4 regions of the Ochrobactrum sp. EDr1-4 genome follow, and region 1 is predicted to be linked to each of the others. Evidence: predicted binding sites of a transcription regulator. Region 1 holds the regulator's gene; each other region holds the start of a gene.
What was found. Region 1 encodes PhoB, which activates phosphate uptake and scavenging genes when phosphate is short. Its sites were predicted from a motif close to TGTCATNNANCTGTCAT; they were not measured.

Region 2: a site for PhoB is predicted at 2,107-2,123, ahead of ugpB (sn-glycerol-3-phosphate ABC transporter substrate-binding protein UgpB). Genes of this name have one in related genera too.
Region 3: a site for PhoB is predicted at 5,551-5,567, ahead of ACOZHT_RS09275 (alkaline phosphatase). Genes of this name have one in related genera too.
Region 4: a site for PhoB is predicted at 2,323-2,339, ahead of ACOZHT_RS01305 (RNA degradosome polyphosphate kinase). Genes of this name have one in related genera too.

What each region holds. Positions count from the first base shown of each region.
Region 1 is NZ_JBLZOF010000001.1:1,040,789-1,048,710, forward strand. Features, by position in the region: gene ACOZHT_RS05125 (aminopeptidase) at 1-127, opposite strand, end outside; gene ACOZHT_RS05130 (hypothetical protein) at 260-526, shown strand; gene ACOZHT_RS05135 (cell wall hydrolase) at 576-1,526, opposite strand; gene phoB (phosphate regulon transcriptional regulator PhoB) at 2,161-2,847, opposite strand; gene phoU (phosphate signaling complex protein PhoU) at 2,968-3,690, opposite strand; gene pstB (phosphate ABC transporter ATP-binding protein PstB) at 3,760-4,533, opposite strand; gene pstA (phosphate ABC transporter permease PstA) at 4,596-5,912, opposite strand; gene pstC (phosphate ABC transporter permease subunit PstC) at 5,912-7,402, opposite strand; gene ACOZHT_RS05165 (PstS family phosphate ABC transporter substrate-binding protein) at 7,559-7,922, opposite strand, start outside.
Region 2 is NZ_JBLZOF010000004.1:135,355-143,276, forward strand. Features, by position in the region: gene ade (adenine deaminase) at 1-145, opposite strand, end outside; gene ACOZHT_RS15525 (serine hydrolase domain-containing protein) at 209-1,717, opposite strand; gene ugpB (sn-glycerol-3-phosphate ABC transporter substrate-binding protein UgpB) at 2,207-3,508, shown strand; gene ugpA (sn-glycerol-3-phosphate ABC transporter permease UgpA) at 3,580-4,461, shown strand; gene ugpE (sn-glycerol-3-phosphate ABC transporter permease UgpE) at 4,473-5,321, shown strand; gene ACOZHT_RS15545 (sn-glycerol-3-phosphate import ATP-binding protein UgpC) at 5,321-6,376, shown strand; gene ACOZHT_RS15550 (SLC13 family permease) at 6,509-7,922, shown strand, end outside.
Region 3 is NZ_JBLZOF010000002.1:606,810-614,731, forward strand. Features, by position in the region: gene ACOZHT_RS09255 (autotransporter outer membrane beta-barrel domain-containing protein) at 1-1,101, opposite strand, end outside; gene ACOZHT_RS09260 (hypothetical protein) at 2,276-2,650, opposite strand; gene ACOZHT_RS09265 (esterase-like activity of phytase family protein) at 2,898-4,253, opposite strand; gene ACOZHT_RS09270 (esterase-like activity of phytase family protein) at 4,349-5,428, opposite strand; gene ACOZHT_RS09275 (alkaline phosphatase) at 5,621-7,378, shown strand; gene ACOZHT_RS09280 (hypothetical protein) at 7,441-7,902, shown strand; gene ACOZHT_RS09285 (ABC transporter ATP-binding protein) at 7,902-7,922, shown strand, end outside.
Region 4 is NZ_JBLZOF010000001.1:252,992-260,913, forward strand. Features, by position in the region: gene ACOZHT_RS01305 (RNA degradosome polyphosphate kinase) at 1-2,273, opposite strand, end outside; gene ACOZHT_RS01310 (zinc-finger domain-containing protein) at 2,473-2,727, shown strand; gene ACOZHT_RS01315 (FAD-binding protein) at 2,760-3,977, shown strand; gene ACOZHT_RS01320 (VOC family protein) at 3,980-4,468, opposite strand; gene ACOZHT_RS01325 (VOC family protein) at 4,504-4,920, opposite strand; gene ACOZHT_RS01330 (glyoxalase superfamily protein) at 5,017-5,391, shown strand; gene ACOZHT_RS01335 (amino acid ABC transporter ATP-binding protein) at 5,446-6,255, opposite strand; gene ACOZHT_RS01340 (amino acid ABC transporter permease) at 6,276-7,433, opposite strand; gene ACOZHT_RS01345 (amino acid ABC transporter permease) at 7,436-7,922, opposite strand, start outside.

The DNA.
Region 1 (7,922 bases):
CAACAACCGGGGCTGTGATGACAAGATCTTGCCCTTCGCGCAATTGCAGCCCGACTCGTACGGCGACTTCGGCCAGACGTTCGAGTTTTACCGGGTCGATGACGGGAGCGTTAATGTCATGTGCCATAGGGCTGCGAACCTTGTGTTTGATAGAATCAGCGGCAGTGTATCAGAAGGCATAATTTCACCACTCTTTTTACTGCTATTGCACTATATTGATCATGCGGTCGAATTTTTTTATTCAATGAGAGCAACGGCTATGAAGAAAAGCGTGCTTATAATCCTCGGTGTTGCAGGGCTGCTTGCAGGCTGTCAAACTATGACACCTGAACAGCGCCGCGCGGCAGATGAACAGACCTGCCGCGGCTATGGTTTCAAACAGAAATCGGATGCTTTTGCGAATTGTCTGATGCGGCTTGATCTCGACCGCCGCGCGGATCGACGCGAATGGCAAAATAGAGCTGATTTCTACGACAGGCCGATGGTGATTTATCAGCCCGTTCCGGTGGCGGTGCCAGTAAAATAAAAAAAAGCGCCCTTTGGGGCGCTTTTTTAATTCTGTGATCAGCTCAACTTCAGAGCGGTGATTGCGGACGATCCTGCGCGAGAAGCATCGCACCAATTGCATCAACATGCTTCTTATCGGCGGTATATGCCAGAGATGCGTTCTGCTCCGTTGGTGCGGTTTCATCGAAAGTCGGCTGATAGCTTGCAACCTGCGTCAGAACCGGCTTTTCAGCAGGCGTAACAGGCAAGGTCGCCAAACGATCACCACGCGCTTGTGGACCAACACCACCGTTCTGCTGCGTCTCTGCCGTCTTTGAAGCGTCAGCAAGCGCAACCTGAACAGTCGGCTGAACTTCAGGAACAGTTCCATCCTGCTGCGTGGTCACGTTATAAAACGGCCCTTCAGGCATGGAAGGCGATTGTGGCGATGACGCATAAGCAAGGTTGTAAGGCGTTTGCGGAACCGGGTTCTGCAATTCGCCGTCACGACCACGCTTTTCGTAGAAGGAGTTTCCACCTGCAACCAGCACATAATGCATATTGTTGTAAGGGAATTTGAGCCCTGCAGTATGGAAGAACATCGAGTTCTTCAAAGATGGATGACGCTTGCCTTTAAGAACTGCATCAGCAGCTGCTTGAACATCTGGCAAAGCGTTGGAATTCATCTTGCGGGTCAAAACGCCCGGTGCAAACTGGTTTTTCTGCCCAACCACACCACAAATTGTATCGGGGTAGCTGCCCGATGCGAGGCGGTTCATCACCACAGTACCGACAGCCATCAAACCATCAGGGCTTGAACGGTTTGATTCAAAAAACATCGCGCGCTGGAGGCATTCGCGATCTCTCGCGGTGTAAGTGAAAGTCTTCACGCCATTGACCGACTTAACGTGGCTTACAGCCGCTGTCTTTTCGGTCTTGGTCTTGCTCGTACCACCAGTTGTCGTGCAGCCCGTCACCAGAAAAGGTGCCACGAGCAAACCGAGAATAACCGGCAGTTTCCATTTACGAGCGCGCGTCAACGGCTCAATCTCTTAATTAGGCGCATCATTACGACCCTTAACTGATCCAGTCTGCTTCCGCTTTTAAAGCGCCACCAAGGCGCTGCAAAATCAGGCTGGCGTTCAAGCCAAATCGAACGAAAATTAAAATTCAAACGTTCTGCTAATCTTCTTAGAGTGCAAGAATTAAGAATTTTTCGGCAAAAACAAGGCAAAAAATCATATTTCAAATTCACAGCCATATTGAAACCGAGAGACTCAACACGTCGAATCTTTGGCCAATAACCTGAGCTAAGCCGTTCTAAATTATTAACAAATCGTTAACGCAACCACTTAAATCTTATAAGGTATTGATTACACGCGATTCAATTGCAATGCAGCGCGCACCATAGAGCTGCCTTAATTCATGACTGCTGTAAAATCCTGCTAAGACATAGAAATTGGCGCTGAAATAATCAGAACATGCGTCTCTCACGAGCATCATGTCCAGTTTCAGTCAAATCTTTGAAATGAACTGTAACATCGTGTGATACGAGCCGATATGGAACGGATTTTCATCAACAACACGAATCGGAATTTGGAAATTTGCAACAAAAATGGCCCGATGCCTTTTGAGCAACGGGCCATTCTTAACGCGTGAAATGAACTCTGATGACTAGCCGAAAGAATAGCCAGCACCGCGCACAGTGCGGATCGGATCGAGCATGCGCCCCAAATTGATCGCCTTGCGCAGGCGTCCGACATGCACGTCGACCGTGCGATCATCGACGTAGATATCCGGTCCCCATACGCCATCAAGCAACTGGCTACGCGAGAAAACGCGGCCCGGCGACATCATGAAATATTCAAGCAGGCGGAACTCTGTCGGTCCAAGACGAATTTCTTTTTCTTTGCGATAAACGCGGTGCTGCTGACGGTCGAGCACAAGTTCGCCGACTTTAAGCACATGCGACAGAACACTTGGATTGGCACGGCGCAGCATGGCTTTAACACGCGCAAGCAGTTCAGGGGTCGAGAACGGTTTGACCACATAATCGTCGGCACCAACGCTCAGGCCGCGAACACGTTCGCTTTCTTCGCCACGCGCAGTCAGCATAATTACCGGAAGACGTTCGGTTTCCGGCCACTGACGCAGACGGCGGCAAAGTTCAATGCCCGACACACCCGGTAGCATCCAGTCGAGAATGAGAAGATCCGGCACGTTTTCACGCAGTGCAATCTCGGCTTCATCGCCACGCAAGATCGTATCGACGTGATAGCCTTCGGCTTCAAGATTATAGCGCAACAACACACTCAGCGCTTCTTCGTCTTCAACCACAGCAATCTTAGGTGCCTGTGACATGCAGTGTTTCCTATTGAGTTAAGCGTGGCGGCACATGCAACTCCCCCGTTCAGCCGCGTGCCGCCGCGTTTTCTTACATATGCGAATAATTTGCGCCGCGATCATACGGCGCAAATCTCATCAGGATTTACGCGCCTCGTCCACGACAATACCGTGGCTCAGGTCTTCTTTCGGGCGTTCCGCAGGCATCTGCAGGCCGGTCACGATGTAATAGACGGTCTCAGCAATGTTGGTTGCGTGATCGCCAATGCGCTCGATATTCTTCGCGCAGAACAGAAGATGCGTGCAGGCTGAAATGTTGCGCGGATCTTCCATCATATAGGTGAGCAACTCGCGGAACAGCGAGGTGTACATCGAGTCAATTTCGTCATCACGGTCGCGAACGATATTGATCTGCTGCACCGAACGCGTTGCATAGGCGTCGAGCACGTCTTTCAACTGTGTCAGTGCCAGTTCAGCGAGGGTTTCGAGACCACGATAAAGCTTGCCCGGCTGGCGGGATTCTGAAACGGCTGCAACGCGCTTCGCGATGTTCTTGCCAAGATCGCCCACGCGTTCCAGATCAGCGGAAATGCGGATTGATCCGATGATTTCACGCAGATCAACAGCCATTGGCTGACGCTTTGCGATAATCATGACGGCCTTGTCGTCAATCTCGCGCTCGCTTGCATCGAGGATAAGATCGTCGGAGATGACGCGCTGTGCCAGTGCGTTATCGGCATTCACAATCGCTGCAACCGACTGCTCAACCATGCGCTCCGCATGACCGCCCATTTCGGCGATCTTGTGGGTCAGGAACTGAAGTTCTTCGTCGTATGCGCTAACAGTATGCTGGGACGCCATCATAGACCTCTCGATTAAAAACGCAGGAAGCGGAACCGCAATCGGCTCCTGCTTTTGCTGAAATATTGGTTAGCCAAAACGACCAGTGATATAGTCCTGCGTGCGCTTCTCGGTCGGTGCCGTGAACATCACATCGGTATCACCGACTTCCACCAGATTACCAAGGTGGAACATCGCTGTGCGCTGCGACACACGAGCAGCCTGCTGCATCGAGTGAGTCACGATGACGATGGTGTAGTTCTGACGCAACTCGTCGATCAGTTCCTCAACCTTTGCCGTTGCAATCGGATCGAGTGCCGAACAAGGCTCATCCATCAGGATCACTTCAGGACTGACGGCAATCGCGCGTGCAATGCACAGGCGCTGCTGCTGACCACCGGAAAGACCGGTGCCTGCATCGTGAAGACGATCTTTCACTTCTTCAAAAAGGCTGGCCTTCTTCAAGCTTGTGACAACGATTTCTTCAAGATCAGTCTTGTTACGTGCGAGGCCATGAATGCGCGGGCCATAAGCCACGTTTTCAAAGATCGTCTTCGGAAATGGGTTTGGCTTCTGGAACACCATGCCAACACGTGCACGCAGTTCAACAACGTCGATCTTTGGATCGTAGATGTCTTCATTATCGAGCGTGATGTTGCCAACGATGCGGCAGCCTTCAATCGTGTCGTTCATGCGGTTCAGCGAACGCAGGAAGGTCGACTTGCCACAGCCCGAAGGACCGATCAGCGCTGTCACCATCTTTTCCGGCACGTCGAGATCGACTTCAAACAAAGCCTGTTTTTCGCCATAGAACACGCAGACTTTGTCGCCACGCATTTTAATGGATGGAGCGTTGGCGTTCATTTTGTCTCCTACGGCTTTTTCGAGAGATCGTTCTGTCATAAGATTCATCATTTCTCTCCCGTTTACCAGCGGCGCTCAAAGCGGCGGCGCAGAATAATTGCTAAGATGTTCATGACGGCTAGGAACAGGAGCAGGACGATAATAGCGCCTGATGTCCGTTCCACAAAGGCACGTTCGGCTTCATTGGCCCACATAAAGATCTGCACTGGCAAAGCCGTTGCAGGGTCCATCGGGGTTGCAGGCATATTGGCAACGAAGGCCACCATACCAATCAGAAGCAGCGGTGCAGTTTCACCAAGCGCCTGCGCAAGGCCGATAATCGTTCCGGTCAGAATGCCCGGTGCTGCTAGCGGCAACACATGATGGAAAACCATCTGTGTTTTCGATGCACCAAGTCCCAGCGCTGCCGCACGGATCGACGGTGGAACTGCGCGAAGTGCCGAACGTGTCGCGATGATGATGGTCGGAAGCGTCATCAGCGTCAGAACCAAACCACCGACAAGCGAAGCTGAACGCGGCAGGTTGAAGAAGTTGATGAAGACAGCAAGACCAAGCAGACCAAACACAATCGACGGAACAGCAGCAAGATTGTTGATGTTGACTTCGATAATATCCGTGAGGCGGTTCTTCTTGGCATATTCTTCAAGATAGATCGAAGCGGCCACACCGATAGGCAGTGCGAGAACCAGCACGATCATCATCATGTAGAACGAACCGACCAGTGCAACACCGAGACCCGAAGTTTCAGGACGGCTGGAAGCGCCATTGGTGAACAAGCCCCAGTTGAAGGCCTCGCTCATGATGCCTTCATTGGTCAGTGTTTTGATCCACTCAAACTGGCGATCGGAAACCTTGCGGTTTGCTTCCGGGACTGCAAAATCGATCTGGCCCTTATAGGCAGAATCAATATCAGCAGCAGCGAGAACAGGAACCGTCTGCGTCGTACCAATCAGCGACGGATTATCCATCACCATCTGGCGAAGCTGAACACGCACACCATCCGAGAAGAAACGTCCAACTTCACGCATTTCTGCGCGATCCGTGGTTGCAACACCGAGCTTTTCAGCCAGAGCATTGCGCACCAGAAGCGGATAGTTGGCAGTGATCAGCACATTTGGATCGGTCGCAAGCTTGTTGCCCGGATCGATGACGCTCGCTTCAAGTTTGACTGGCAAATAGATCGTTGTCTGTCCGAAAGCCGTATAGCCTTTGGAGAAGACCGAGAACAAAAGTGCGCAAAGGAAGAACACACCGATCGCAATGGCAACGACGCCATAGAGACGGAAGCGACGTTCAGCAGCGTAGCGACGCTTGATCCCGATATCACGGCGCTCTGGCTTTGCCACAGCAGTGCCGGCATTCAATGTTGAATCGGTCATTATTCGTACTGCTCCCGGTACTTGCGAACGATGTAGAGCGCAAAGATGTTCATGATCAGCGTCAGGACGAAAAGCGTAAGACCCAGCGCAAAAGCAACAAGTGTCTGTGGCGAGTCAAATTCAAGATCGCCTGTCAGCTGACTGACGATTTTGACAGTAATCGTCGTCATCGCTTCAAACGGATTGGCAGAAAGACGAGCGGCAACACCGGCTGCAAGCACCACGATCATGGTTTCACCGATCGCACGGGAAGCTGTCATCAGAAGTGCGCCGACAATGCCCGGAAGTGCAGCTGGCAGAACAACACGCTTGATTGTTTCCGAACGCGTTGCGCCAAGGCCCAACGAGCCATCACGCAGCGATCCAGGAACCGCCGTGATAATGTCATCGGATAGCGACGACACAAACGGGATCAACATCACGCCCATGACGAGACCGGCAGTCAGCACGCTCTGCGCCATGATGAAGCCCTGACCACCAGCGATTGCCATCGAGAGATCACGCAGGAACGGTCCAACCGTTATCAGTGCGAAGAAGCCGTAAACAATGGTCGGGATACCGGCCAGAAGTTCAAGCACCGGCTTAACGACGGTGCGTACGCGCGGCGACGCATATTCGGCCATGTAGATTGCCGAGAACAGGCCGACAGGCACCGCAAACAACATGGCGACAAACGCGATGTAGAGTGTACCGGCCAGAAGCGGGATCAGACCGAACTGACCAACTTCACCACCCGAACCGGCTGCAGCAAAGCGTGGGTCCCAAACGGTACCGAAAAAGAAGTCCATCGGAGCAATCGATTGGAAGAAGCTCACTGTCTGGAACAGAACAGAGAACACGATGCCGATGGTTGTGAGAATTGCGATGCCGGACGCAGCGATCAACCCCCAGAGAACGATGCGCTCAACATTGTTGCGAGCGCGTGTGCGGCGGCGAATGCCGGATAGTCCGAAAATCAGACCTGCAATCGCGATAACCAGCGCAATCGCGCTGCCAACGGTATGCGAAATCTTGCTGGCTTTATCGAGGAAGATTGCAACCGGGACCATATAGTCCTGACCTTCAGTCGCAAGTGCTACGCCCTTTGAGCCAAGAACATCACGCGCTTGCGTGTAAGTCTGCGGTAGGCTGTCGATCTCTGCAGGTGTGAGCTTTTGCAAGCCATCTGACAGACTGCGGATCATACCAAGCTGCAAGCTGCGCTCGGAATAAGTGCCATCTTCAACGGCCGCAGGCATACGCGCTGTCGCCGTATGATCGAGATAAACAGATGTGCCGACCGCCCAGACCGCGAGAAACAGAATTGCGGGCAATGCGGAAACGAGGAAAACCCACCAGCCATGATAAAGCGGGCGGGAATGCATTTTCTCTGCGCTGACGCCGTTGGTTACAGGCTGCGCTTTGTCAATTGCAACGGCGCGCTGTCGGCCTATGAAGAATCCGATCAGTCCGATTGCAACGACACTGACGAGAACCAGAAAGAAGGACATTCAATTTCCCCGGTTGCCCCAAAAAAAGCGGAAGCAGCGTGTTGACGCAAAATATGCAGCCGAACCACTTCCACGCGAATGCGCCTGTCATACTGAAAAGGCGCTAAAGAGAAAGAACGTGAGGACCAATGATCCCCACGTTCCACAGTTCAAAGCTTACTTAACAGCCAGAACCTTGCCTTCGGTGAACGAAGTGCGCTGTGCTTCACGTTCTGCATCTGGTGCAGGAACCAGACCGTATTCAGCAAGCGGAGCGTCTGGGCCAACCATCTGTTCCGACAGGAAGAAGTCTACATATTCCTTGAGGCCTGGAATGACGCCAAGGTGAGCCTTCTTCACGTAGAAGAACAGTGGGCGCGAAACTGGATATTCGCCCGAAGCAACGGTTTCTGCCGATGGCGTTACGCCGTTAACAGTTGCAACCTTGAGCTTGTCAGCATTGTTTTCGAAGAAGTAGAGGCCGAAAACGCCAACGCCCTGCTTGTTCGAGTCGATGCGAGCCAGCGTTTCGCTGTAATCG
Region 2 (7,922 bases), on a different contig from region 1:
CGAACGTACCAACAATGCGATCACCGCAGATTGCAATATCGCTTTCAACCAGTTCACCAGTTACGAGATCGAAGAAGCGGCCACCTTTCAACACGATGTCTGCGGGTTCGCGACCGGCGCCCTGATCAATCATCTGTTCCAACATTGGCTCACTCCATTCAAATCATTTTCGGAATCAATTTCCCGAAAATAACACAATGAAGCAACTTCAACGCTGATATTCGATGACCCGGCTTCGGTTAAGAACCAATTCAAGCCTGTTTTCGTCCAGAAGATGCATGCAGATGCGTTTGCTCCAAGGCCCATCCTGCAGCGTAAACAAAGCCCGCCCATTACCCAAATCTTCAAGCGGCATGACCTGACGCGCCGGTCCTATACCCATAATAATGTGACCATTATCCACGGTGAGCGACGCGCCATAAAGCGATGCATTCCATTGTCCGTCAAATTCTTGACCGGCTGGTTTTGGATGTACTGGTCGGAATTCGCGCCTCACATGACCAATTTCACCTTGCAGAACATCACCACCCCACCGCAATTTCATCGGCGATGATGGAGATAAGGAAGAAGCCCAATCTTGCCCCACATCATAAAGCCTATCTTCCGCGCCAAGATAATTTGCTACGCCTTCACGCATTTCGAGCCAAAATGGTCCAGTGTCAGTGACGTACAATCCATCAGGGATGGCAGACGTCTTTTCGGGCAATGAAAGACCGTTCAGAGCCGCCATGCAATCACGTGCGATTGTATATGTATCGGCATCTTCGCGATTACAGACAACGACTATGCCGGTTTTATCAACCGGATCGAGCAAGAAATAGCTTTTATAGCCCGGATGCGAGCCGCCATGACCAATAAACCGCTTCCCGTCGATGTCATTCCAACGCAAACCAAGGCCATATCCTGTCGGACGACCGTCATTTAGAAAATGCTCAGCAGACAACGTCGAAAGCAATCCATTCAAAGCGCCATGACCGGCCAAAAGTGCCTGCGCCCATTTTGTGAGCGCCATGCCGCTACCAGCCACACTGCCAGATGCGGAAAGATGCAATCCCGCACTGCTTTGCTGCCATTTTCCGTTTGCTTTAAAGTAACCCGGAACAAGACCTTTCACAGGATCGGCCCACTCATTGGGGGCTTCCATACAGATATTAAGCGGGTGGCTTAATTCTGATCGCACAAAGTCTTTGAAAAAAATTCCCTTACGTTCGAATGCCGCTTCAATCAGTCTATAGCCTGTATTGGAATAAGATATTTCCGCACCAGCCGGAAAGTTAAGCCGCTCCAAACTGGCAAGGAACTCAATCAGGCTTGCTGCATTCGTATGCGAATATACGGATAGTCCCAACAGCGTCAGGCACTCGCGCGCATCCGGTAAACCACCCGTCATATCCAGCGCACGCGCGACGGTAACGTCAGCAAGCGGGCACTGCAATTCCGGCAAGTGGTCGCCGATCCGATCATTAAGACCAATCAAGTCGGAATGGCGCAACAGCATCGCGCAGAAAATATGCTTGGTGATCGAAGCATAGCGAACAACGGTATTCGCTGTAAAAGGAGTGCCCGTCGAAAGGCTCTCCAGCCCTCCGGCATAAGCGAATTTCACACCCTCAAGATCAAAACCAATGATGACGCCACCCGGCTCATCCTTGCTCCATGTCCTGGAATAATGCTTTGCAGACAACGAGGCTGCATTCCAGTCGGAATGGATGGGCATAAAAACTCCGTCAGGCATTCTCGGACGATGGACTGCCCGCATGTGAAAATTAGTGTTTATTTAAAGCCGCCGAGAAATGAGCCTAACATTACATTAGCAGCTTTGAAGAAAGCCACATAATTGGGATTCGACTGGTGGTGCAAGTCCATGAGTTTGCTGAATTTTTAATTGGGCTTTATAAGAGTGATAAATATTTTTGCTAAGACCTCAAAAACGGGTAGCTGATCCCAAAACCGAAATTGCAAACTCTATTGATGATCGGTTCGGACCACTATCCACATCTTCTGCACATAATTATCGTTTCTTTTTCGTTTTTTTTCCTTTCGCCAATTAACATTTTCGGTTTTATTCTATTAAGGGAGAGAAAAGTTGCCCTATAGCGAATTTGCAGTCATATAAGTGTAATAACCATAATGCAGGTATCGGAACCTTAAGAGTGGAACGAATCCGTTCTTGAAGTTCACGAAACCTCATTTCCGAGGAGGAAATATGCTTACCCGTCTGATCACAACTTCAGCGCTGACTGGCGCCCTTGCCCTAACCCTTGGTTCACAGGCTTTCGCACAGACAGAGCTAAGCTGGTGGCACGGCATGACCGGCGCAAACAACGAAATGGTCAATGAGCTTTCCAAAGAGTTCAACGAAAGCCAGAGCGAATACAAAATCGTTCCAGTCTATAAAGGCAGCTACCCAGAAACGTTGAATGCAGGCATTGCCGCGTTCCGTTCCAAGCAGCCACCGGCAATCATTCAGGTTTTTGATGCTGGTAGCGGTGTGATGATGGCTGCTGAAGGCGCCATGGTGCCGGCAGCGGAAGTGCTCGAAAAAGGTGGCTATAAGTTCGACAAGTCGCAATATCTGCCGGGCATTGTTGCATATTATTCAAAGCCAGACGGCACCATGCTGTCGTTCCCTTACAATTCCTCTTCGCCAATCCTTTATTACAACAAGGACGCTTTCAAGAAAGCTGGCCTTGACGAAAACAACCCACCAAAGACATGGCCGGAAGTTTTCGACGCTGCCAAAAAGATCAAGGCAAGCGGCGCTTCCCCTTGCGGCTTTACCTCGACATGGCTGACATGGATTCAGACTGAAAACTTCTCCGCATGGAACAATGTTTCCTACGGAACCAATGAAAATGGTCTCGGCGGCACCAATGTTGAGCTTAAAATCAACGAACCGCTTTTTGTTGAACATTTTCAGGCTATTGCTGACCTCGCTAAAGACGGTACCTTCCGTTATGGCGGTCGTACTTCGGAAGCCAAGCAGCTCTTCACCTCTGGCGAATGCGCGATCCTGACTGAATCGTCAGGCGGTCTTGGCGACATCATCAAGTCTGGCATGAATTACGGTATCGGCCAGCTTCCTTATTACGAAGGTCATGGCCCACAGAACACCATTCCAGGCGGCGCAAGCCTCTGGGTGTTTGCTGGCCTCAGCGATGACCAGTACAAGGGTATTGCACAGTTCTTCAACTTCCTTTCGCAGACCAACATCCAGCAGAAGCTGCATGAAAAGTCAGGCTATCTGCCTGTGACGATGGCTGCTTATGAAGCAACGAAGAACTCGGACTTCTATGAAAAGAACCCGGGCCGTGAAACGCCAATCCTTCAGATGATGGGCAAAGCGCCAACCGAAAACTCAAAGGGCGTTCGCCTCGTCAACCTGCCGCAAGTTCGTGATATTCTGAACGAAGAATATGAAGCGATGCTTGGCGGTAAGCAGGATGCAAAAACTGCTCTCGACAATGCTGTTAAGCGTGCAAACGACGCGATTGCAGCCGCACAATAATCTGATGAACTAGAGCGTGCCGCCTGACCTCAAAGGGTTTGGCGGCATTGCTATCCGCAAGGAAACTCCCCGTGCAAAATGTTACGTTTCCAAACAAAATCTTACCCTATTTGCTGCTGGCCCCGCAGATCATATTGACTGTGATCTTCTTTTTCTGGCCAGCAAGTCAGGCTATTTATCAGTCCTTCATGCGTGAAGACGCTTTTGGATTGAAATCGACATTTGTTGGATTAGCCAATTTTACCAATGTTCTGTCTGATCCGAATTACCTTCATTCTGTTCAGGTGACGATTGTTTTCAATCTCCTGACGGCATTTGTCGCGATGGGCGCAGCCTTGTTGCTTGCAACCGCCGCCGATAAAGTTATTCGCGGCAAGACATTTTATCGCACACTGCTAATCTGGCCTTATGCTGTAGCGCCTGCCGTCGCCGGTATGCTCTGGCTGTTCATGTTCAACCCTGCCATGGGTACACTGGCTTATATGCTGCGTAGCGCAGGTTTCGCATGGGACCCGCTGCTAAATGGCAATCAGGCAATGGCGATGATTGTGGGTGCTGCCGCATGGAAGCAGATTTCCTATAATTTCCTGTTCTTTGTTGCGGGCCTTCAGGCAATCCCAAAATCGCTGATTGAAGCTGCGGCCATTGATGGCGCACGTGGTGCACGGCGTTTCTGGTCGATTGTTTTCCCGCTTTTGGCACCGACGACCTTCTTCCTGTTGGTGGTCAACACGGTTTACGCCTTCTTCGACACATTCGGCATCATTCATGCTGTAACCGGCGGCGGCCCAGCCAAAGCCACCGAAACCCTGGTCTACAAGGTTTATAACGACGGCTTCGTCAATCTTAACCTCGGCTCCTCCTCGGCGCAGTCGGTTATTCTGATGATTATCGTAATCGCCCTGACCGCATTCCAGTTCCGCTTCATTGAGAAGCGCGTGCATTATTCGTGAGTGAGGCGAACATGATAGAAAAACGCCCAGTCTCAAATCTGTTAGGTCATCTGATCCTGATCATCGGGATCATCGTTGTCGCCTTTCCGATTTATTACACCTTCGTCGCTTCGACGCTGACTTCAGGCGACATTATTCGCCCACCAATTCAGCTTGTTCCCGGTGGGCATATGCTGGAAAACTACAATGAAGCCATTTTCGGTGGCGTCGAGCGTGTGGTTGGTGTCAGCTTAGAGCGTCTTCTCTGGAACTCATTTGTGGTGGCAATGCTCATCGCAGTTGGCAAAATCATCATCTCGTTCATGTCGGCATTCGCGATTGTATTCTTTCGCTTTCCATTCCGCATGTTTTTCTTCTGGATGATCTTCGTCACGCTGATGCTGCCAGTCGAAGTGCGTATTCTGCCGACCTATAAGGTCATTGTGGATCTTGGCATGATCGACACCTACGCGGGTCTGACACTGCCACTTATGGCGTCTGCAACGGCAACGTTCCTGTTCCGTCAATTCTTCCTCACAATTCCCGGCGAATTGGTGGAAGCCGCACGCATTGATAATGCAGGACCGTTCCGCTTTATGCGTGATATTCTGCTGCCACTGTCGAAGACAAACATTGCTGCCCTCTTCGTCATTCTCTTCATTTATGGCTGGACCCAGTATCTATGGCCCCTGCTCGTCACCAATGATGCGAAAATGAACACGATCATTATCGGCCTGCGCCGTATGGTCGATTTCGCCGATGCTTCCACGCCGTGGAATTACGTCATGGTTACGGCCATTCTGGCTATTATACCGCCGATCCTTGTTGTTGTTCTCATGCAGCGTTGGTTCGTCAAAGGTCTCGTGGAAACGGAAAAATAATGAGCAAGATCATTCTTGATAATGTCCGCAAGAGCTATGGCGGCGGTGTTGAAGTCATCAAAGGCGTTTCGCTGGATATTCAGGACGGTGAATTCGTCGTTCTCGTCGGCCCATCGGGCTGCGGTAAATCCACACTTTTGCGTATGATTGCAGGCCTTGAAGGCATCAGCGGTGGCACGATCTCCATCGGTGACCGCGTTGTCAACGATGTGGAACCAGCCGAACGCGACATCGCAATGGTGTTTCAGAACTATGCGCTTTATCCGCATATGTCCGTACGCGATAACCTCGCCTACGGCCTGAAAAATCGCAAAACACCGAAGGACGAAATCGAACGCCGCATTGCAAAGGCAGCGAAGGCGCTCGAAATTGAGCAGTTCCTTGATCGCAAGCCACGTCAGCTTTCCGGCGGTCAACGTCAGCGTGTTGCTATGGGTCGCGCGATTGTTCGTGAACCATCCGCATTCCTTTTCGATGAACCGTTATCGAACCTCGACGCAAAATTGCGCGTGCAGATGCGCGTTGAAATTAAACGCCTGCAGCGTTCGCTAGGAACAACCAGCGTTTATGTGACACACGACCAGATGGAAGCCATGACCATGGCAGATCGTCTTGTGGTGTTGAACGCCGGTAATATCGAGCAAGTCGGCACACCAATCGAGCTTTACGAAAAGCCAGCTTCGACCTTCGTTGCGACCTTCATCGGTTCACCATCGATGAACCTGCTGGAAAGCGGAGAGAACAATGTCTGGCAGCCGGGCAAGGCTGTGACGCTACCGTCAGACAAATATACCTTCGGTGTGCGTCCGGAAGACATTCGCATCATCGAGAATGGTGAAGCGGAAGCTGATGGTTTCAATACCGAAGTTCGTATTGAGGCCATCGAGCTGGTTGGTGCAGAAAGCTATATCCATAGCTCGCTCACTGATGGCAAGCCGTTGATCTTCCGCGTTCCCGGCCGCTCCGAGCATTCGGTGGATGAAGTAGTGAAAATCGGCGCATCAGCAAAAAATATACATATTTTTGGTGCTGACGGTCGCCGCGTAAGCAACTAATTTCAATGCCGGGCGTTCAGGAAACTGAGCGCCCGAAACATAATAAATCCCTTTTATTAGCCGTTTTCGTTTTGGATTTTATGCGCTACACAGCAGTAGAATATTTTTCTCTTTTTGAGGAATGCGCATAGAATGACCCACCAGCAGATACTGTCCTTCGCAGTGATTATTCTCATGATGGGGGCATTTATCTGGGGCAAGTTTCGCTACGATATTGTCGCTCTGTGTTCGCTGCTTTTGGCTGTCGCTGTCGGCGTCGTCCCATTTGATCAGGCCTTTACAGGTTTCAGCGATGATATTGTCATCATTGTCGGTAGCGCGCTAATCGTAAGCGCTGGTGTGGCGCGTTCCGGCCTAATGCAAGAGGCAGTTCAGCGTTTTCTCCCCGACCTGAACAGTGTGCGATTACAGCTTGCAGTGCTTGTGGCAATCGTCACAGTGTTATCCGCCTTTGTTAAAAATGTTGGCGCACTCGCCATCATGATCCCGGTCGCTTTTCAGTTCGCGCGGCGTTCAAATGTGTCGCCTTCTACCTTTCTGATGCCGATGGCATTTGGTGCGCTGCTTGGCGGATTAATGACGCAGGTGGGCACTTCACCCAACATCGTTGTGTCGCGCATTCGTGGCGAAATGGTTGGCGAACCTTTCACCATGTTTGACTTCACCCCGGTTGGTGCAGTTCTGGCAGTTGTGGGCCTTATTTATCTGGTCTCGTTCTATTGGCTTGTGCCGCAGCGCACGCGCGAAAGCGTATCACTGGATGATGCCATCAAGATCAAAAACTACGCCTCGGAAGCAAGCGTTGCCGCAAATTCTTCGGTCTTGGGAAAGCGCATCAGCGACCTCATAAAGCCCGCCGAAGGCGAGGCTATGGTGACGTCGATCATTCGCAAGAACAGCCGCATCACTCCGCTGCCCGATACGATGCTTGCCGAAAATGATATCGTGCTCCTAGAAGGCGATCCGAAGGCACTGGATACTGTTGTCAGCTCTGGCAAACTCACGCTGTCCAAAAACCGCAATCCATCGGACACAAGCGGTTCGACTGAGATTGAAACTGTTGAAGCCGTTATCGGAACCAATTCCCGCCTCGTTGGCCTCAATGCGCAACAGCTTGATCTTTATGCACGTTATGAAATCAACCTACTGGCTGTCAGTCGTCCCGGCCAGCGCATTTCAGAGAGGCTGAGCGAAGTGCGATTAAGCTTTGGCGATGTCGTTGTTCTGCAAGGCAGACAAGCCAATCTCTCAAACTTCCTGACCGAATATGAACTGTTGCCGCTCGCACGTCGCAAGCTCATGCTCGGCAGTGTCAGACGCGCACTTATTCCGCTTTGCATTCTGATCGCAGCAATTGGAGCGACCGCTTTCAGCCTTGTGCCGGTGGCAATAGCGTTCTTCGCGGCGGCGGTCGCCATGCTGCTATTTAAAGTTATTCCTATCAACGAGGTCTATGACGAAATCGATGGGCCAATTCTGGTCATGCTTGCAGCGCTGATACCCGTGTCAGACGCGCTGCGCACCACCGGCGGAACCGAACTCATTG
Region 3 (7,922 bases), on a different contig from region 1:
ATCGCCATCAAGATTATTCACGATGACGCTGGTCAATCCCTTTGTGTCACCAACAACAATAAGTCTATCTGTGGCAGAGTTATCATCCTCCAATATTGCATTGAAATGGATATAACCGCCGTCGCCATTATAGTCGCTTTGTACAGTGAGTGTTTTGAAGCTAACGTCCGCGTTCGAAAATATTATATTGCCGTTGTTTTCCAAAGAATTGACAGCAGAACTACCTGTGACGAACCACCTACTTGTATCATCCAGCGAGAGTGAATTTAATATAAGCGTACCATTATCCCGCGCGGCGCCTGACCAAACAGAGTTTTGGGCGAGCGCAAAATTAGCGAAACCGCTGCCGATGTCGACATCACCCGATAACTCAGACGACGTAACATCAACCTCTGCAATCCCCATGGCATACTCACCATAAAGACCACTTGAAAAGAGTAATGCATTTGAACCTGACCCTGCAACAAGCTTTGAATCAGAGATAGTGACTATGGTTTTGGCACTACCTAAGATTCTGAGAACGGCGGCATCCTCAACGTTGATTTCGGTCCTCGTGAGATTCACCACATTATTGTCAGCTCGACCTGCACGGTTCTCATCTTGAAAGCCTATGCTGTCGCCAGTGGATTCATAATCACGCTCCACAGGTTCATCATCAACGACGGCCAATGGCTGGTTCAAAACATCAAGGCTATTACCGAGTGAGTTAAGTGTTATAATATCCGAAATATTATAACCCGCTGTATAGATGCCAGCCGCATTGGTGCCAGTTGTTTCAATCAGCGCGTCGGATATATTGATTTCAGTGCCCAACATAGCCGCTACGCCATGGCCACCAAGTCCAGTTGTCCTGATTGTGCTGTTTCCCGTCAGGTCGATACGACCTGTTGCCTGACTGTAAACACCAACACCGCTTTCACCAGACGTAGCGATAGAAACTCCAGCCGCTCGAATGTCGGAACTTGACGTCGCAACCAGACCATATGCTTGACGGCCACTTGTAGTAATTTTCGCCCCCTGAACGGCAACGTGTGAAGGTACAAAACTTGAAGAACCACCATTACTTGACCCTATGCCGTGTGACCCGGCACCGTAAGTCATAATACTTCCGCCTTCAATGAAAGACCGTGTATTAATGTTATCAATTCCGGTCGCATTATTACCATGTGTAATGATAGTAACATCTTTTACACGAAGGCGTTCAATATCTGAGTTCGTGTAATCCATGACAGCATTGATGCCAATGCTATTTGCCGTCCACGTTTCTATGTGCCCGTTGTTCAGTGTCAAAAAGTTTTTGTTCTCGGCATATACGCCGAAAAGATGAGTTTTGCTCGACGGTGCACTTACACCCTCATCCCAACCGGTTGAAATATTAAAACTCTCTGCAAAAGCAGTGGAGTCACTGACAACAACACCGCGTCCGCTGACAGTCTTAATTATGCTATCAGATAAATTCAGTGTCGCATTGAGGCTGCCGAAAGTGCCTCGCGAAATAACGCCGACAGAACTGGCACCAACTGTTCTAATAGTAAGATTGCGTAGAGAAATATTGCTATTATTCTGACCGTAAACTGCGGAACCGTCTTTATCTGTAGCTGCGACAAGAGCAGGGCGACCTTCTTGTCCTGTGATACTAACTGTTGCACCAACACCCGCCTGAACAGTGTACTTTCCACTCTCTAAATTCAGATCAGAAGAATCAATCGTAAGGGTAGAGCTTTTGATGTTTATTGCTGGATTACTATCCGATGAAATATTGATTATCTGCCCAGAAATTTCTTGTGACCCGCTATTCAATATAATTGGCTGGGTAATTTCTTGAGCGACAGCTCCTCCCGATCCAACAAAGATGATAAGAGAGGAAATCAGCAACGTTTTTTTGTGATTTCTCACAAGGTTGCATGCACCTTTTATATTAACGACCATCAAATGACCCCCACGTCAGACATATGATGATCAAGAAATACGTTTATTTGATATAATGCAAATAAAATATAACGTTAAAAAATATCAAATTACTAAATTCGTTGGCCACTTTACTGTATTCTTTATAAATAGACAATATTACAATACTACCATTAATTGCTTTAAAAACAGAGAAGATCACAATAACAGATATCTCTGTTAAACATCCTCCAGCTATGCATACATAGCTCATACAACATATCAATAATAGCTTTCAAACGGCGGCATAGTATTGAAAGCTATAACTGAATAACATATCCAATTGCAACCAAACAGCGAATTATCGCTGCGCAATATCAAGATTTGCTCAAGGCATACAGTTGAATTTGGTAAATTCTATCAGCTCGCTTTTATTTATGCTGAAACCTGAAGCCTTAATGGTCAGCGTTCCAATCATCGTGTCATTGCACAACATGATAGATGTTGGCTTCTTTCCAGGTAACGTCATATCGCAGATAGCGCCAAAGCTTTCATTCCGCTCCTGATTCCGTATGCCGACCATTAACTCGCACGTTAACTTGGCAGAGATACCCAAATAAGCGAGATCTTTCTCGAAACTACTGGCTTGCACGGAAATTTGTTGTGTATTGCTAATATCGCGCACTTGCAAAGGGTCAGCAGCCACTGGCGCCATTGAGAATGCAATGGCAGATACACAGATACTAACCGACCGTAAATACATAATATTACTCCTCACTATTATCTCGAATAATTAAGTGCCTTTTACTAAACATTCCGGTTTTTTTGTCAATTTTAAATAACTCATGTCGTTCAGCAAACGATCAAAGCAAGATTTATAATCGGGTAAGCGCCTATCGAACATAAACATTGGAAAAGCGGCCACTACAAAAGGTGCAGTGGCCGCCTTATCGACAATATTGGATCGCGTCACATAATGACTAATGCGTCCATGTGAAATTCAAGCAAGTTTATTTCGCTGCAAGTAGTTCCGCAACGTTCAGCAATATGAATTCGTTATTCGCAGCTTCGCCGATCTGACGCCCGCCCGAGAATGGCAGATTATTGTCATTAGCGATCAGGATATGTGTATCGTCGACGCGCATCACGTCTTCAATGGTGAAGAACGGGAAGGTAAACTTGCCCTTAAGGTCGCGTGCTGCTGCGGTCTTCAGGATTGCCTTGTTGTCAGGATCCTGAATGTCCATCAGATTGATATGACCGATGCGATGGATGTAGCCGTCGGCGTCGATTTTCGATGTATCGACGAGAACGATGTTCTTGACCTTGGCTGGCAGCGGGTAGCAGGCCGAAAGATCGTCGGTCTTGCATTCAAGGCTTGGATCGCCTTCGCCATTGTCACGCTCGATGACCAATGCACGGGTGTCGTCGATAAAGTTGAAATCGCCGATAGCGGCTGCGCCTTCAGCTAAACGGAAACGGTAGCTATTGCCGGTCCATTCGCCCTTGTCGGTGTCGAAAGTGATAACACGCAGGAAATCGCCTTCCGGCTTGCCTGCGTCGTCATAAAGCGGCTTTTCAAGCATGGCCCAGAGCTGGTTGGTTCTTGGCTGAAGCCCCATGCCTTCATAACCACCCGAACGCTGAACACGGAAATCCTTGCCAGCGACCGCAGGCACGACGACGCCCGGTGTATCCGGACCCATCAACTGCTTGCCGTCAAGCATGGTTGGATAGACAGCTTTCACGCGACCATCGAGACCAGCGCGAATAATGTATGGGCCGAACTCATCGCCAATCCAGATTTCGTCATTGAGATACTGAATGCTTTCCGGGTCAAAATCCGCACCCGTCAGGTAACGGCCATCAGTGCCTTCATAGGCGATGCGAAACGGCACTTTCTTGTCGGGATCACTCAGAAATACTGATTCCACGCGTTCAACTTTGCCGGTTTCAAAATCAGGCTTCATGCGGTGGAAGAACAGCAATGCATCCGGGCTATTGGCCTTGGTGCCAAAGCCGTTGTCAGTCAGTGTAAAAATGCTGCCATCGGCTGCGCGGTTCATCGCGAAACCTGACATGCCCTGTACTGGCTGGCCGATGAAGGGAAGCGAGATGCCGGTGGTGTGGCTGCCATAGGCCTTGCCGACATCGCCCATGACGCTCATCGGCTTGTCATTGCGTGTCTTGCCGGTGAATTTGCCGGAAACCCAGGCGTCGCGGGGTGCATCGGCAGGCGGTGTTATCAGCGTTAGAGCCGGCAGATAGGCGTGACCTGCCAGTTTAGCGGTGAATGTCTCTTCAGCTATGGCGGAAGACGTCATAGCAATCGTGGCAATGGAAGCGAGAAGATAACCAAGGCGCATAAGGGACCCCCTAAATTGCGAAAACAAACGCAATGGTCCTTAAAGGGGCCCTGTGACGGGTGATTATCATCACGATTAAGGTTTGATGACAGCTGCTATGGGAGTTTGATCAAGATGAACTGGGTAAACTGGTCGGTATTGAAATTATTGTCGGACGCGATCACCAGCGTTTTCGCACCATCGATTTCCGGACCCCATGTGATGGATTCGATATTGTCGATATCAAGGCCAAACGTACCTTCATCAAGACGCAGCAAGAGTTCTTTCTTCAAGGGTGTGGCTGCAATCCCCTCAAGCGATAATTTGCCGTTCACATCAGTCGCACCATCGAAGGATGCGCGATAAATGCTGATGCGGTTGCCGACACCATGAGCATAACTCCGCTCGACAGTCAGAAGGTTCGACCCATCCGTCATGAACTCGCTTAATCCATTGTCGTTCCAGAAAGGCGGCAGCGTTGCCTTCGCAAAAATGGCATCGGTTTCATAGACATGCTCGGCGGTCGCTTCGCCCGATGCGATATTGAAGGAAATGATGCGCGACTTGCTGCCTTTATCAATTGTGGCAATCTCACCATCCTGGGCCAGCGCATTTTCAGTGCCTGCAAGCAGCGTCTTGCCGTCAGCAGTGATGGCAAGGCTTTCAAAAGCTAGGTTATTTCGGGTGCCACGTGACTTGCTTTCATCTGGCAAATAGGCTTCCGGCAGTTTGAACTCACGAACAAAGCTTCCATCGAGCTTCATTTCACGAACAGAAGGCTTGCCTTTGCGGTCGCCTTCGCTGGACCAGTAAAGCGTCTGGCTTTCAGGGTTGAAGCGAATGCTTTCCGCATCGACATCCTTGATTGCAAAAGGCTTTCCCTCGGTATCAAGCAGGGTATTCGTTTCCAGAATATCCAGTCCGTGAATGCCGGATGCGTCGATATCAAGTTTAAGCTTGTAGAAACGGGCAGGTGCCTTCTCTGAACGGTCATCGGAAATCGCATAATAGACATTTTGGGCCGGATCATAATCAAGGCCGGAAATGCCGCCAAACTCAACGCCATTGAGTTTCAGGCCGGTAGGCAGAACAAGCTCGCCGACCAAAGCGGGCACTTTTTCTTGCGCAAAGACAGGCAAGGTTGTGCTGAGCAGAATTATGGTCAATGGAATGATCGAGAGCGTTTTGCTTATCATATGTCACCTGTCTGATTGATCCGCATAGGCTAACTCGGCTTTTTTACAGACACATGAAATAAGGGGAATATTTGCAAGATTCCGTAGCTGGCAAATCATCTTTCACCAAAAAATCTGCTGACTGTTATACCACTGTCATCTAGTTTTCTTATCAGCCTCCCCACACGCATTACACAGTGGGGATTTTCTGATATGCGCAAATTGCTTCTTGCTCTCACATCGGCAACCATGTTGACGACTGCGGCTGGTGCCGCAACCGTATATCCGATTGACCGGGCGACAATCCTTGTCAATTCGCCATTCGACTTTAAGGTCGAGTTCGATAAGGTCGTTAAGCCAGAGGACGTGAAAGTTACCGTCAACGGCCAGGACTATGAAGCTGTATTTGGCAGCAAGGCTGAATTTACCGCTGAAGAAAAAGGCGCTGAAGACAAGGTTCTGGGTTCGGCCCTCATCCTGCGCGACCTGAAAATCGGCAAGGCTGGCGATTATAAGGTTGAAGTTTCCGCTGGCAATGAAACAAAGTCCGTCAACTGGGATGTGTATTCGACCGGCAATGAAGCCAAAGCGAAAAACATCATCTTCCTGATTGCAGATGGTCTTTCGGTTGCTCACCGTACCGGCGCGCGCATCATGTCGAAGGGCATGAGCGAAGGTAAGGCCAATGGCCGCCTCAATATGGATGACGTTCCACCTGTTGCTTTCATTGGTACGTCTTCAACCCATTCGATTGCAACCGACAGCGCCAACACCATGTCAGCTTACATGACGGGCCATAAGTCACGCGTGAATGCACTTGGCGTTTATGCCGATCGTACACCTGACAGCCAGGACGACCCGAAGGTCGAAACCATTGCAGAAGCAATGCGTCGCGAAACCAAGAAGTCCATCGGCATTGTTTCGACCTCAGAACTTCAGGATGCGACACCGGCAGCGCTGGTCGCCCATACGCGCAAGCGTGCTGACAAGGCTGATATCGTCGGCATGATGTATAATGTTAAACCAGACGTCGTTCTTGGCGGTGGTTCAGCTTACTTCCTCGCTAAAGACGTACCGGGTTCGAAGCGCAAGGACGACAAGGATTATATCCAGTTGTTCAAGGATGCTGGTTACGCACTGGTCACAAGCAAGGATGAGCTGGCTGCATCAGGTGAATCCAATCAGGACAAGCTGCTCGGCCTCTTCCATACCGGTAATATGGATGTGACGCTTGATCGTGAATTTCTGAAAAAGGGCACGGTTGACAAGTTCCCGAACCAGCCGGGTCTGGTCGAAATGACTAAAACAGCTTTGGATAAGCTTTCGAAAAATCCGGAAGGCTTCTTCCTGATGGTTGAAGGCGCATCGGTTGACAAGATGAGCCATCCGCTTGATTGGGATCGCGCGCTGGTTGAAACCATCGAATTCGACAAGGCCGTTGGTGTTGCACGCGAATTTGCTGAGAAGAACCCGGACACATTGATCATCGTAACTGGCGATCATACCCATGGCGTTGCTATCATCGGTACGGTTGATGATGACAAGCCGGGCACTGAAATGCGCGAGAAGGTCGGCACCTACGACAATGCGGGCTTCCCGAACTACGTAGATAGCAATGGTGATGGCTATCCAGACCGCATCGACGTATCGCGTCGTTTGTTCCTCGCCGCCAATAACGGCCCTGATCATTACGAAACCTTCCGCCCGAAGATGGATGGTGCTTTCGTGCCTGCCGTTAAGAACGAGAAGGGTGAATACGTAGCCAACGAAGCATACAAGGACGTTCCCGGTGCCGTTTTCGTGCAGGGCAATATCCCTAAGGAAGACGATACCGGCGTGCATGCTGTCGATGACGTTGTTCTACAGGCAACAGGCCCGGGTTCTGAAGGTCTTCGCGGCTACATGGAACAGAGCGACGTTTACCGCGTACTGGCTGACACTTTCGCGCTCGGCAAAGCAAAGTCTGAGTAATCTTCGTTTGAATAAGGGCAGGCGGGCTTCCCGCTTGCCCATCTTGTCTTCAGGAGTACACGATGCGCACAGGATCGCATTTCAATCGCAGGCAACTCATGCTTGGTGCATTGGCAACTGCGCCTTTGATGTGCATTGCAAACAGAGCACAAGCCGCAGAGCAGCTTGGCTTTGATAATCTGTATAAAAGTTTTGGCGTTCTGGGTCTGGAGTTTTCCGATCAGGTCAAAAGTGCTTCGGGCAGGCAAGTGGCGATCAGCGGGTTCATGGCACCACCGCTCAAGGCTGAAGCCAATTTCTTCGTCCTGACCGAAATTCCCATGTCGATCTGTCCATTCTGCTCGTCGGATTCCGACTGGCCCGATAATATCATGGTTGTTTATCTGGCATCCAAACAGACATTTGTGCAGTTCAACGCGCCAATTCTGACGCGCGGCACGCTTGAATATGGTTCATGGACAGACCCTGAAACGGGCTTCGTCAGTCAGCTTCGTCTGCGTGATGCCTCTTTCAAAACGGTCTGATGATGATGCTTGCCAAGCCA
Region 4 (7,922 bases), 790 kb from region 1:
GTTTTTCTTTCCGCCTGTGCACGTCTGCGATGTGCAGTCAGGCGTGGGGCAGATGACTTCGGTGACTTTCCGCGACCAGACAAGCTTGGATTTGTCATGAAATATTCCTGCGCGTTGAAGGCTTCTTCTCCATCCGCTTTTTCTATCCGGCGAGAGGTGCCATCCGCAAGTAGCTGATAGCTCTGTTGGTTATCAATTATGTTGGCAAACATAATTTGCGACAGAATTTGCTGATGCACAGTGGCATTGGTCACCGGCACCAAAGTCTCGACACGGCGATCAAGATTGCGTGGCATCATGTCAGCTGAACCGATATAGACAATTGCCTTGTCAGACGGCAGATCGTAGCCGTTTCCGAAGCAGAAAACGCGGCTATGCTCGAGAAAACGCCCCACAATCGACTTGGCGCGAATATTATCTGAAAGACCAGGAACACCCGGGCGCAGACAGCAAATACCGCGCACAATCAGTTCCACATCAACGCCTGCCTGACTGGCTTTATAAAGCGCATCAATAATCTGTGGATCAACCAGCGAATTCATCTTCATCCAGATGGCAGCAGGCTTACCAGCCTTCGCATTGCTAATCTCATCCTCAATGTGTTTTAGGATTCGCGTGCGCAGCGTCAGCGGAGAAATAGCGATCTTCATTTCCTCTGCTGGTTGAGCATAGCCGGTGATGAAATTGAAGATATGTGCCACATCGCGCGCAATATCCGCATCTGACGTGAAGAACGAGAGGTCGGTATAAATACGCGCTGTGATCGGGTGGTAATTGCCTGTACCCAAATGGACATATGTACGCAGCTTCTGGTCTTCGCGACGCACAACCAGCGACATTTTTGCATGGGTTTTCAGTTCAAGAAAACCAAACACAACCTGAACGCCTGCGCGTTCAAGATCGCGCGCCCAGCGAATATTGGCCTCTTCATCAAAACGCGCCTTCAGCTCGACCAACGCGGTTACTGACTTGCCAGCTTCTGCCGCATCGACCAGCGCACGAACGATTGGACTGTCGTTGGAGGTACGATAAAGCGTCTGCTTGATCGCCAGCACATCAGGATCAGCCGCAGCCTGACGCAAGAACTGCACCACAACGTCAAATGATTCATAAGGATGGTGAACAACGATGTCTTTTTCGCGAATCGCTGCAAAGCAATCGCCACCATGCTCGCGGATACGCTCCGGGAAACGCGGATTGTAAGACACGAACTTCAGATCATCGCGTGGAATCGAAACCACTTCCGAAATCATGTTCAGCGCCAGAAGGCCTTCCAGAACACTGATACGGTTTTCCGAAACACCGAGTTCCGTTGCTACGAACACGCGCAAAGCTTCCGGGATTTCGGCATCAAACTCAATGCGGATCACCTGACCGCGACGGCGGCGCTTCAAAGCTGTCTCGAAAAGACGAACCAGATCTTCGGCTTCTTCTTCCACTTCAATATCGCTGTCGCGAATGATGCGGAATGTGCCCGCACCGCGCACTTCGTAGCCGGGAAACAGACGACCAATAAACAGGCTCACGGCATCTTCAATGGTAATGAAGCGGAACGAATTTTGCTGTTCGGTTGGAAGCTGAATGAATCGCTTCAAGGCAACCGGAATGCGCAACAGCGCCGTCATTGGATGGCCATCAAGACGACGTGCCAATTGCAGCGCCATCGAGAACCCAAGATTGGGAATGAACGGGAACGGATGGGCTGGATCGATGGAAAGTGGTGTCAGAACCGGGAAAATGGTTTCGAGGAAATGGTTTTCCAGCCAATCTTTTTCGGCCTTAGACAAAGCCGCAGGACGAACAATCTCGATATTTTCTTTTTCAAGCTCCTCGCGCAGCGTACGGAGGCGTTCCTGCTGGCCTTCCTGAAGACGGCTGACTTCCTCGAGAACGAAATCGAGCTGTTCCTGCGGCGTGCGACCGTCCGCACTGCGCATGGCAACGCCTGCGCGAACCTGTGCAGCGAGACCCGCAATACGCACCATGAAAAATTCATCAAGGTTGCCTGCGGAGATAGACAAAAAGCGCAGACGCTCAAGCAATGGCTGACGCGTATTGCCTGCTTCTTCCAGAACGCGACGGTTGAACTGCAACCACGAAAACTCTCGATTAACAAAACGTTCCGGGCTTTTCATCAGCTCAGAAATTCGATCATCAATCAAAGCTTCGTGAGCATTCTGATCTTTTCCGAGATTCTTGTCTGCGGAAAGATCATTGGCTGGCTGAATGGTCAGATCAGTCGTATGTGGTGCCATAATGCTGTTTTCGTTCATTTTTCCTGTCCCGGCTTTTACCGGAAAATCCCGGCGCGACCATAAGCCTATGGCTGTCATATGACAGTTTGATAGCAAACTGCTTAAATTGTCTCCAGAATTGATGAAAACGCTTCCAGAAACAAGCCGTACGCGGTAAATGCTTGAAAAATAGCTATCCTGAATTGGGTACCGCGATCCACAAGCTCCGGAGCATATCATGTCCGATCACATCATCCCGCACTTCCAGAACGACGCTGGACACAACTCCATCGAAATCGGCGTAAAGGAATTCATGTGCGTCGGCGCGAATCCGCCTTTCGATCATCCGCATGTCTTTCTCGACATGGGACACGAAAGCGAAGTTGTATGCCCTTATTGCTCGACGCTCTATCGCTACAATCCGCAGCTTCATGCTGACGAGACCTTGCCTGCTGGCTGCGTCTATGATGCGCCTGCCGATAAAGCTGCCTGAATATAACGAGCGGCAATCCTGCCGCTGATAATATGAGCAGACTTGATACAAGACGCATAGTAATTGCAGGGGCCGGTGTTGCCGGTTTAAGTGCTGCACTTGAGTGTGCAGCACGCGGATGGTCTGTCCAGCTTTTTGAAAAAGCGCAAGCCTTGTCGGAAGTCGGTGCAGGCTTGCAGCTTGCGCCCAATGCAATGCGCCATCTTGAACGTCTCGGCGTTGCAGATCGATTATCCTCGCAAGCCGTTGTACCAGAGGCGCTCTATCTCATGGATGGGCGCAAAGCTCGTCCTTTGCTCGCGATGCAACTCGGCGACAAGGCATTAAAGCGTTGGCACTATCCTTATGTCGTGTGTCATCGCGCCGATTTGCAATCAGCACTGCTTGATGCCTGCAATGATAATCCAAACATCGAGATCAATCTTGGTGCAGAAATTCTGAGCCACACGACTGACAGCAGCGGAATCGCAGCGATTGTCAGACGTGGTACCAGTGAAGAAACAATTCAGGCAGAATATCTGATTGCATGCGATGGTGTCTGGTCCATGCAGCGCGCCAAAGCTGGCTATGACAAAGCGCGTTTCAGCGGGCATATCGCATGGCGCACAACAGTTGCAGTCGATGACCTGCCTGCGAGCTTCAAGTCAGCCATTCCGGAGCAAAAATCAGTTTCTGCGTGGCTGGGTAAGAAAGCGCACTTCATTGCCTATCCAGTCAAAGGCGGCAAGTTCTTCAACTTTGTTGCCATTACAACGGGTGAAAACCCGGGTGAAGTCTGGTCGAAAACTGGTGACAGTTCACGATTACAATCCATCTATAAAGACTGGGGCAAGCCCGTTCGCGATGTTCTGAACGTTGCAGGTGAATGGACCTATTGGCCACTCTTTGAAATGAGCGACGCACTATTTGTTGGCCCAGACAGAACGATTTTTCTTGGCGACGCCTCTCATGCTGTCACGCCTTTTGCAGCCCAAGGTGGTGCTATGGCAATTGAAGATGCGGCTGCTCTCGCAGAAGCATTGGATAGCGAGGATCAAAAATCAGCGTTGAAGCGGTTTGATTCTGTTCGGAAAGAGCGGATTGCAGCAGTCGCCAAACGCGGTCAGATGAACCGCTTTGCCTATAATGCAACGGGTGTTTTCGCGCTTGGTCGCAATATGCTTTTCGCCATGCGCAGCCCAGATAGTTTCCTAAAAGATCTGGACTGGCTTTATAGCTATGATGCCGTCTCAGCGGTTAACTCTCACTAACGTCACTCATCAGCATCACGGGCTGCTTCAAGCGTTGCTATGTCGAGCTTGACCATCGTCATCATCGCATTTGCTACACGCTGCCTCACTTCCGGCGAGCCATTTTGCAGAATATCAAGCATGAATTCAGGCACAATCTGCCATGCGAAGCCATATTTATCGGTCAACCAGCTACATTCCATAGGCGCACCGCCTTCTAGTAGCCGTTCCCAGAATGCATCTAGCTCAGCCTGATCCTTGCATTTGAGTACAAGAGATGTTGCGGGATTGAACTTAAAGTCCGGCCCGCCATTCAGCGCGCACATAGCTTGTCCATCGAGCGTGAAGTTTGCTGCCACAACATCCGTACCGTCCGGCTGATGGCTATGTTTAAAGCGGATCAAACCGTCAAGCGACGCAGGTCTTCCCAGATCACGGAATATCGACACATAATAGTTGGCGGCTTCTTCAGCCTGCTTATCGAACCAGAGGCAAACAGTTAGACCAGACATGGTTTTCTCCTCCCTTATGTCCTGCCCCCATTTGTTCAGCCCATAGCTTTGGAAGCTGCTTCCATATCCATCCACATTATTTCCCAAATATGGCCGTCTATATCCTCGAAGCTGCGACCATACATAAAACCATAATCTTGCTTTTGAGCTGGATCTGCGCGCCCGCCTGCCTTGGCAGCTTTATCAACCGTATCGTCCACTTCCGCCTTGCTGTCTGCCGAAAGGCAAATCAATACCTCACTTGAAGTATGGGCATCTGCAATTTTCTTAGGTGTAAATTGACTGAACTTCTCATGGCTTAAAACCATGACGTGAATCGTATCGGAAAACACCATGCAGGATGCGGTTTCATCCGAAAACATTGGATTTTTTGTTGCTCCAATCGACTCGTAAAAGCCTGTCGAACGAGCGACATCTTTGACGGGCAAGTTCACAAAAATCATTTTGGCCATAACAGTTCCTCCCTACTGTATTGAATGACATAATATATAACTGAGATGCTTCCCAAAGGATGCATAACGCTTAAAATATCAAGAAGGCGATCCCGAATGACAATCCAGTTTGAACAAACCTGCCCAATCTTCAGGATTTTCGATATTGAAAAGGCCAAGGATTTCTATGTTGGGTTTCTTGGCTTTACGCTCGACTGGGAACATCGCTTTGCAGCAGGAATGCCGCTCTACATGCAGGTCTCACGCGCTGGTCTTACCTTGCATTTGAGCGAGCATCACGGAGACGGTAGCCCCGGTGCCAATATTTTCGTGCGCATGCAGGGCGTGGATGCGTTTCAGAAAGAAGTCAATTCACGTGGCTATCCATACATGCGGCCTGGTATTGAAGATCAGCCTTGGGGACGCGTGATGGCGGTTATTGATCCATTCGGAAACCGCATTCAGTTTTGCGAAGGTCCGCACGACGAATGAAAAAAATACCCGCCGTTATTCGCGGCGGGTATTTTTATGAAACGATCAGATTAATTAGTGCAGAATTTGGCTCAAGAAGAGCTTCGTGCGCTCGTGCTGCGGATTGTCGAAGAATTCAGCTGGTGAGTTCTGCTCAACGATCTGGCCCTGATCCATGAAGATCACGCGGTTCGCGACCTGACGCGCAAAGCCCATCTCGTGCGTCACGCAGATCATGGTCATGCCTTCATCAGCAAGGCTCACCATAGTATCCAGCACTTCCTTGACCATTTCCGGATCAAGCGCCGATGTCGGCTCATCAAACAGCATGACTTTCGGGCTCATGCAAAGCGCACGCGCAATTGCCACACGCTGCTGCTGGCCACCTGACAGCTGGCCCGGATATTTATTGGCCTGTTCTGGAATTTTCACGCGCTTCAGATAGTGCATCGCCACTTCTTCAGCCTGCTTCTTTGGCATCTTGCGCACCCAGATCGGGGCTAGCGTGCAGTTTTCCAGAATGGTCAGATGCGGGAACAGGTTGAAGTGCTGGAACACCATGCCGACTTCACGGCGAACTTCGTCGATCTTTTTGAGATCATTTGTCAGTTCGATGCCATCTACGATAATCTGGCCCTTCTGGTGCTCTTCCAGACGGTTGACGCAACGGATCATGGTTGATTTGCCTGAACCAGATGGCCCGGCAACAACGATGCGTTCGCCGCGCATGACCTTAAGGTTGATGTCACGCAGCACGTGGAACTCACCATACCACTTATGCATATTCTTGATCTCAATCGCCACTTCGGTCTTCGAGACTTCCAGTTTTGTACGGTCGATTTCGACACCAAGCTCAGATTGCGGGAGGGCGCTTTGTGCACTCATTTGGATTATTCCCTTTATTCTTATCGTTTATGACCCGTGTCGAGCCGTCGTTCCATGAATATAGAGTATCGCGACATGGCGAAACAGAAAATCCAGAAAACGAAGCCCGCAAAGACCAATCCAGTTGCAGGTGTCTGTGGAGAAGCCCAGTTTGCATCGGAAAAGTTCTGTCGGACAATACCGAGCAGGTCAAACATGCCGATGATGTAAACAAGGCTGGTGTCTTTAAACAGACCAATAAATGTGTTCACGATGCCGGGTATCACCAGCTTCAATGCTTGTGGCAAGATGATGAGGTTTGTCTTCTGCCAATAGCCCAGCCCGAGTGCGTCCGCCCCCTCATATTGACCACGTGGAATAGCTTGCAAGCCACCACGAACAACTTCTGCCATATAGGCGGAGGCGAACAATGCCACACCAATCAGTGCGCGCATCAATTTGTCGAAAGTGACGCCCGGCGGAAGGAAGAGCGGCAGCATAACACTTGCCATGAACAAGACCGTGACCAATGGAACGCCACGCACCGTTTCGATGAAGATGATCGACATCGTCTTGATCACAGGCAGCTTTGAACGCCGTCCCAAGGCAAGTACAATACCCAAAGGCAACGACACTGCGATGCCGACGAACGACAAAACCAATGTTACAAGAAGGCCGCCCCAAAGCGATGTTTCAACATAACGCAGACCAAAAGAACCGCCGACCAACAAGAAATAGGCGATAATCGGAAACGCGAAGAAGAACAGAATGGCGTTGATGACCTTGTGCGGGATTTTCGGGATCAGCAACGGAACGAGCAAAATTACGAACAATGCCGCTGTCAAATCAACGCGCCAGCGCTCTTCAAACGGATAACGTCCATAAATAAACTGCTGATATTTCGCATTCACAAATGCCCAGCAAGCACCTGACCAGCCTTCAGGTTGAACACCACCCTGAATGACCGTCAGACATGCCGTGCGGTCTGTTCCTGTCCACGCAGCATTAATAAACAGCCACTGGACCATCGGCGGCAAAAACCACGCAACAATCGCCAGACCAAAAATCGTCAGTGCCGCATCTGTAGGCGTGGCAAAAAGATTAACACGCAGCCAATGCGAAAAGCCCTGCACTGAACGAGGTGGGGTTTCCCCCTCGACCATTTGCGTTCGGACATATTGGAGATTTGTATTTTCCATGCTCATCTCTCCACCAATGCCATTTTCGCATTAAACCAGTTCATCAGACCGGAAACGATCAAGCTGATGCTGAGATAGATCACCATCCAGATAGCAACGACTTCAACAGCTTGGCCTGTCTGGTTGAGGATTGTGCCACCAACAGCAACAAGATCAGGATACCCGATTGCAATTGCGAGCGATGAGTTTTTGATCAGATTGAGATACTGGCTCGAAAGCGGTGGAATAATGATGCGCAAAGCCTGTGGCACGACAATCAGGCGCATCGTCTGGCCGGGTCGTAAACCAACAGCATAAGCCGCTTCGGTCTGGCCTTTGTTTACGCCCAAAACGCCTGCACGAACGGTTTCCGCAATGAATGATGCGGTATAGAAAGACAAAGCCAGCAAGAGCGCCAGAAATTCTGGCTTCACCTGCGCACCGCCCGTCAGATTGAACGTTCCGAGCTTTGGCAGATCAAACGAGATAGGAAATCCTGTCACGATCAGT